Regions from separate parts of the Gordonia sp. SL306 genome, predicted to be linked through region 2. Evidence: riboswitches for the same ligand, from Rfam matches in the RefSeq annotation. Region 2 holds a riboswitch; the other holds the start of a gene.

Region 1 (3,402 bases), 1.9 Mb from region 2:
CGATCCACCAACCGCGGTGCGGTTGGGTCGACCGCCGGTTGTAGGCGGGCGCATGCGCGGCCAGGAGCCGCAGCTCACGCACGCCGGCCTCGAGGGCGTGCGCACACTCGACGTGGTCGATCCGGGTGGCCAGATTCACCATCTCGCCGATGCGTCGGCGGGGGTCGCTGCCGGTGAAGTACGACATGACCCGGCGCCGCAGGTCGACGGCGGTGCCCACGTACAACACCTCCTCCGACGGACCGCGGAAGAGATAGACACCGGGCCGCGACGGCAGGTCCCGCGCCAGGGTGCGTTTGGCGCGCAACCGGGGATTCGATCGCGGCAGATAGGCGGTCAGTTCGCGGTAGGTGTCGACGCCCTGATTGCCGACCCGTTCGAGGAGGTGATGGAACACCTCGACCGTCGCGCGCGCATCGTCGAGGGCACGGTGGGTCGGCCGCGTCGAGACGTCGAAGAGATCGGCGAGAGCGGACAACCGGACGGTGGGGGCCTCATCGCGTGTCAGGATGCGACGGGCCATGGTCACCGTGCACAGGCTGGCGGTGAACGGCCAGTCGATCCCCAGTCGCGCCGCGTTCTGTCGGAGGAAACCCATGTCGAATCGGGCGTTGTGGGCCACCAGGATCGAGCCGCGGGCGAACTCCACGAACGAGGGCAGCACTGCACCGATCATCGGCGCGTCGCTGACCATCGCCTCGGTGATGCCGGTGAGCGTGACGATCTGCGGGGGGATGGGCAGCCCGGGATCCACCAGCGTCGCGAACTCGCCGATGACCTCACCGCCGCGGATCTTCACCGCGCCGATCTCGGTGATCCCATCGTCGGTCGGACTGCCTCCCGTCGTCTCGAGGTCCACGACGACGAGCGTGGTGTCGAACAGTGAGCGATCGGGCCGGAATCCGTCGTCGTCGTTGTCGTCCAGATCGGCGAAGGTGAGTTGTCCGCCGTCCGTCTGCCCCCTGAGCACCACGCTCCGAACACTAGTTCGACGTTACGACAGATTCTGATGTGACAGGCGGGGAAATTGAGTTCGACCGGTGATCGGGCCGGATCTGTCGGTGGCCGTCCCTAGTGTCCATCACGTGTGGCGCACGGAGCCGAGTCAGGCGATTTCGGCCCGTCGACATACCCAGAGCACGCGATTGAGATGGAGATCACACATGTACATCGACTGCCAGTCCTGCCCGGGTCGTCCCGTCGCCTGCGACGGCTGCATGATGCAAGTGCTGTTCGACGCCCCCAACTGCGAAAACCCCACTGCCGAAGGTGGAGGAAAGGTTACGAGATCGGGGGTGCCGGGAGACGCCGACATCGACGCCGCGATCGGTGTTTTCGAGGCCGCTGCAATGGTCTCCAGTGCCGCTGCAGTATCTGCAAGAAATGGGAAAACCGCAGATGGCGGCGTGGTTTCCGGTCGGCAACTCCGTATTCTGCGCGCTGGTTGAGCGCACGCGCCAATTCAGGCCCGAAAGGGTCGGTGGACAGACCCGCATCGGATTTCGTAACCTTTCCGAGACCTTTGCAGAGCGTCCCGCTCCAACAGGAGTGGTCTGGATCGGTCACCGCTCAATCGCCACAGGCGAACCGGGGAACCATCAGTTTTCGGAGTGATCCGAATCGGGGTGAATCGCGCATGCCCGGCGACGTTTTCGACGTCGTCGCGACACGTGTGTAGGGCCATTCTTCCGGCCCGAACCCGACAGCTAACTCGGTCGGCGGTCGAAGGGAGAGCAAGGAGAGATCGCTTCGTGGCGAAACATCGTTTGGAACAGCCCAACCGCGGCACCAAGGTAGCCAAGCGCGCGGTGGTTGCAGGGTCGATCACCGTCGGCTCGCTCGCCGCTGTCGCGGGACCGGCGCTCGCAGCGCCGATACACGTGCCCAATGTCGGCACATTCGAACTTCCTGGGGTCGATACCAAGCAGGTCCCCCAGCAATTCCAGGAGCACAAGGCGGCGCCTGCCCCCAAGGCAGCTCCGGTCACTCCCGCAGCCCAGTCGCCCGGTGCGAGTGTCTCCGTTCCGAATCTGGGTACCTTCACCGTGCCCGGTCTGAACGACAACCAGATCCCGCAGCAGTTCAAGCCCAAGGGTGACGACGGCGGCTTCCTGGGTGCGAAGCCGACGGCGGCCCAGAAGGCCGTGCGGGTCGCGGAGAGCAAGATCGGTGCGCCGTACGTCTACGGTTCGGCCGGTCCGAACGCCTTCGACTGCTCGGGTCTCGTCTACTACTCGTACAAGCAGGCAGGCAAGACCATCCCGCGCGACAGCTATGGGCAGCTCGGTGGCGGCACGCCGGTGGCGTCGATCGCAGCCGCCAAGCCCGGCGACGTGCTGATCTTCGACGGCGGCGGCCACGCAGGCATGTACATCGGCAACGGAACCTTCGTCCATGCGTCGACCGCCGGAGTGCCGGTCAAGAAGGACAAGGTCTCCAACTGGTCGGTGACCGGCATCCGGCGCTACTGAGCGTCGGTCACCGATGAGGATGTGAACTCGTTTGGGCGGATCACGTGGAATGCGTGATCCGCCCAAACAAATCACCTGGCCTGACAGGAACGGTCCATCCGGATCGCCGTCAGGGCACGTGATCGGGGGGACAGTGGCGGAGGAGAAGTGACAACCGTGGTTTCCGGATGGTGGACCGCACGGGCGCGGGCTGTGCCAGTGATACTCGTCGCCGCGGTGATGGCGCTCGTGGTGTCCTCCGGCCAATTCGCTGCGACGGTTGGTGCCGGTGACGCCTCGGCAGCGCCGGTCCGGTCGCCGAATCAGCTGCTCACCCAATACAAAAAGCTCAGCGACGACGCCGAGAAGTCGGCGGAGGCGATGCACAACGCGCAGATCGAGTACGACAAGCAGCGACGCATCGTGGCCGACTCGAAGAAGGCGTCGACCGACGCCGACCGCACGCTCGTCGTTACGCAGAAGCGTCTCGAGAGCTATCAGGGTCGTGTCGACTCGATCGTCCGTGCGAGTTACAAGGGCGCCCGGGTCAATCGTCTGTACGCCGTGCTGGTCAGCGATTCACCCCAGTCGTTGCTCGACCAGATGTCGGGTCTGGAATTGATCTCGCGTCAGGCGGCCACCGACCTCAAGGGCCTCAAGGACGCTCGCCGGAACACGTTGGCGGCGAAGGCCTCCGCGGACAAGACCGCGACCGAGGCGACCGCTGCCGTGGCCTCGGCCGAGAAGACACGTGGTGAGCTGCAGGCGAAGCAGGCGAATCTGCAGCTGCAGGCCGTGCAGATCCGTGCGGTGTACGAATCCATGACCGGCAAGCAGCTGGCGGCCCTGCGTGGCCCGAAGTTCGATTTCGATCCGCGGTTCGTGCCGAGGGGCACGTCTGCCGCGCTCGTCGCGGTGCAGGCCGCGCTGAGCCGGATCGGTGATCCGTACG
Region 2 (3,402 bases):
CTCGTTGTCCGACAACGAGATCGACCTGGCATCACACGAAGCCCTCGTCGTCGAGGCCGCGGGCGGTGCCGCCGGCGCGGTCGTGGGGTTCGTGGGTGCGGTACGCAACCACGATGGCGGGCACGAGGTCACCCGGCTGGTCTACTCCGCCCATCCGACGGCGCCTGCGGTGCTGTCCGACGTCGTCGGCGAGGTCGCCGGGGCAGCCGCCGGGGTCCGTGCCGTGGCGGTGTCGCATCGGGTCGGAGAACTCGCGATCGGCGATGTCGCCTTCGTGGTGGCGGTCGCGGCCGATCATCGTCGGGCGGCGTTCGAGCTCTGCGCGCGCCTGGTCGACGAGGTGAAGGCGCGATTGCCGGTGTGGAAGCACCAGTTCTTCGGCGACGGCAGTGACGAGTGGGTCGGCTCGGCATGACCTCGCAACGGGATGAGGACGACGCGTCACAACCGCGCCGCCACGAGACGCCGACCGAGCGACTCGACCGAAACTGGGCCAGCCTGCTGCAGGAGCTGCGGGTGGTGCAGACCGGCGGTCAGATCCTCACCGGTCTGATGCTGACCGTCCCGTTTCAAGAGGGCTTCGAGGAGCTGAGCTCTCGTGAGCAGTACATCTTCGTCGTCAGCCTGGTTTTCGCGGTGCTGTCGACGGTCACCTTGATCTCGCCGGTGGCATTGCACCGATTGTTGTTCCGGCGCCACGCGATCGATCAGCTGGTGGACCGCGCACACCTGTTGACGCTGATCGGCATCGGATTGCTCGGAATCGCACTCATCGGCGTTCTCACGGTCATCTTCGACATCGTGTTCGGCGGCTGGGCCGCGATCACGGCCGGGTGTCTGGCCCTGGTGGTCTTTCTGTTCATGTGGGTCGCGATGCCGCTGCGTGAACGGCGACGGTTGTCACGACGCGACTGACCGGCCGTCCATGAGGGTGGAAAAGGGCCCCGCACGGGTCTGAAACCATCGTGCGGGGCCCTTCGACTGTGGGCCCGTGGATCGGGCCGAGTCAGCTGCTCCTATCAGGGAGTGGGCAGCTGGTCCTTGTGCTCGTTGAACATCTTGATCTGGTCCGGGGTGAGCTCGTAGCCGCTCTTCTTGGCCATGTCCCACATGTTCTTGACCTCGGGCGAGATCTTGCCCTTCTCCTGCGCCTGGCTCAGCGCGGAGTCGAGCTGCTTCTGCACGTCACCGGTGCTCTTGGCCTCGGGTGCGGCCGACCAGTTGAACGGTGCCGGGAGCTTCGGGAGCTGCAGGCGCGGTGCCTCGCTCGGCGCGCTGCGCTGGGTGGCGCCCGAGAGTCCGGTGCCGCACACGGGCCATGCGCCCTTGCCCTGGCTGCCCAGCACGCGCTCGGCCACCGTGATCTGCTGCTCCTTGGTGGCCTGATCGGCGCTCGGAGCGAACTGGGTGCCGCCGTGGCCGGCCCAGGTGCTCTGGCTGAACTGGAGTCCGCCCTGGTAGCCGTTGCCGGTGTTGATGGCCCAGTTGCCGCCCGACTCGCACTGGGCGACCTGGTTCCATTCGGCGTCGGTTGCGGCGTTGGCCGAACCGGTGCCACCCAGGAGGGCGGCGCCGCCGCCGAGGACGGCCCCGGTGAGGGCGACCTTGGCGAAGGTCTTGGTGGGAGTGCCTGTCGTCGGTTTGCGATGGCGTCCGGACATGGTGGTGTTCCTCTCTCCACGCGCCTACGAAGTCAGCTGTCGGGTTCGGGCGAGAGGTGCCCGGTCTCGGCCTGACGTGAGTCACGCCGGGACTTAACCCCAAGGACGTCGTGATGACCGCCCGGTTCTCTGTCGGAGGGTGGGTCCCCCGTCCTCGCTCCTAGATGTCGTTCTGGTGAGTCCCGTGACGGAGCGAGGTTCGGCGCGGCCGACGGGACGTTATGCATTTGGTTACTTGCTCGTGACCCCCCAGGGGGCGTCGTTCAGTCACAGTACGACGTCTGCGAGCTCGAATCACGTTGTTGGCAAGCCTGTTTTCGGCGCCTGATTGGGTCTCCCGACCCAATTCGAGGGTCGTCCCTGCTCACGGGGCGATAGTCGACTTGTGTCCTTCTCGTTATCGACCCGTTATGTGAGGAAGCTCACAAGGGGGATGTGGCGTCAGCCACCGGCAAATGGCGGCAGAACGTCGACGGTCGCACACGTCCCAAGGGCCACAGTGCGATCGCAGAGCGCGACGGAGTCGCGAAGATATGAACACCGCGCCAACACCCGCCGCAGATCCGGATTGTCGGCGGACAGGATCGTCTCGAGATCGGCGAGCGTCGTGTCCGCGTCGACGTCGACGACGGCCGTGTCACTGCCCGCCGCGGCGCGCGCGGCAGCGAAGTACCGGACGGTCAATTCCATCGCCGATCAGCCCCCGATGGCCGACATCGGCCGGGTGGGCTGGTGGAACTCGGGGCTGTTGACCCCGTGCCCGGCGGCCTTGACCCAGGTGTTGCCGCGCCAGAGGTCGGCGATTGCCGCATCGAGGCGATCGCCCTGCAGGCCGCTGCGCAGCACGGCGCGGAGATCGGTCTCCGACTCCGCGAACAGGCAGTTGCGCAAAGCGCCGTCGGCGGTGAGCCGAGTGCGATCACAGTCTCCGCAGAAGGGACGGGTGACCGATGCGATCACTCCGACGCGCGCGGGCGCACCGTCCACGTCGTGACCGTCGACCAGCCAGGTCGCGGCCGGAGCACTGCCGCGTGGCCGGGGATCGGGCAGCAGGGTGTAGCGGGCGCGCAGCGCCGCGAGGATCTCGTCGGCGGTCACCATCGACGACCGGTCCCAGCGGTGCTCGGCGTCCAGTGGCATCTGCTCGATGATGCGCAGCTGATAGCCCTGGTCGAGGCAGAACCCGAGGAGGTCGGGGAGGCGGTCGAGATCGTCGTGGCCGGCGAGGACTGCGTTGACCTTGATTGAGCGAACTCCGGCGGCTCGGGCGGCGGCCAGACCGTCGACGACGTCGTCGAGGCGGTCACGACGGGTGATCGCGGCAAATCGCTGTCGGTCGACGGTGTCGAGTGAGACGTTGATCCGGTCCAGTCCGGCCGCCACCAGCGGTTCGATCCGGTGCCGGAGACCGAGGCCGTTGGTGGTCATCGCGATCTCGGGTGCGGCAGGCAGGGCAGACATGGCGGCGATCAGGTCGTCGAGGTCGCGACGGAGCAGCGGCTCGCCGCCGGTGAAACGGATCGTGCGGATGCCGAGGTCGCGGACCGCCACGGTCATCACCCGGATCAGCTCCGTGGTCGTCAGCACGTCGTCGGTGGGCAGCCAGTCGAGGCCCTCGGCGGGCATGCAATAGGTGCAACGCAGATTGCAGCGATCGGTCACCGACACGCGCAGGTCGGTGACGATCCGACCGAACCGATCCCGCAGCGGACCCGTCGTGGGGGTGCCTGCCTGCGGGGCA

Evidence for each region. A riboswitch is a leader RNA that binds a small molecule or an ion and turns the genes downstream of it on or off. The one in region 2 is predicted to bind cyclic di-AMP.
Region 1: it holds a riboswitch for cyclic di-AMP, as region 2 does, so the genes downstream of both, OVA31_RS00955 (C40 family peptidase) here and OVA31_RS16735 (transglycosylase family protein) in region 2, are expected to answer to the same signal.

The regions. Positions count from the first base shown of each region.
Region 1 is NZ_CP113063.1:212,401-215,802, reverse strand. It holds gene OVA31_RS00965 (DEDD exonuclease domain-containing protein) at 1-973, opposite strand, end outside; gene OVA31_RS00960 (hypothetical protein) at 1,164-1,448, shown strand; cyclic di-AMP (ydaO/yuaA leader) riboswitch at 1,557-1,737, shown strand; gene OVA31_RS00955 (C40 family peptidase) at 1,752-2,471, shown strand; gene OVA31_RS00950 (C40 family peptidase) at 2,691-3,402, shown strand, end outside.
Region 2 is NZ_CP113063.1:3,649,040-3,652,441, forward strand. It holds gene OVA31_RS16725 (molybdenum cofactor biosynthesis protein MoaE) at 1-415, shown strand, start outside; gene OVA31_RS16730 (DUF6328 family protein) at 412-915, shown strand; gene OVA31_RS16735 (transglycosylase family protein) at 1,020-1,661, opposite strand; cyclic di-AMP (ydaO/yuaA leader) riboswitch at 1,667-1,876, opposite strand; gene OVA31_RS16740 (MoaD/ThiS family protein) at 2,103-2,351, opposite strand; gene moaA (GTP 3',8-cyclase MoaA) at 2,358-3,402, opposite strand, start outside.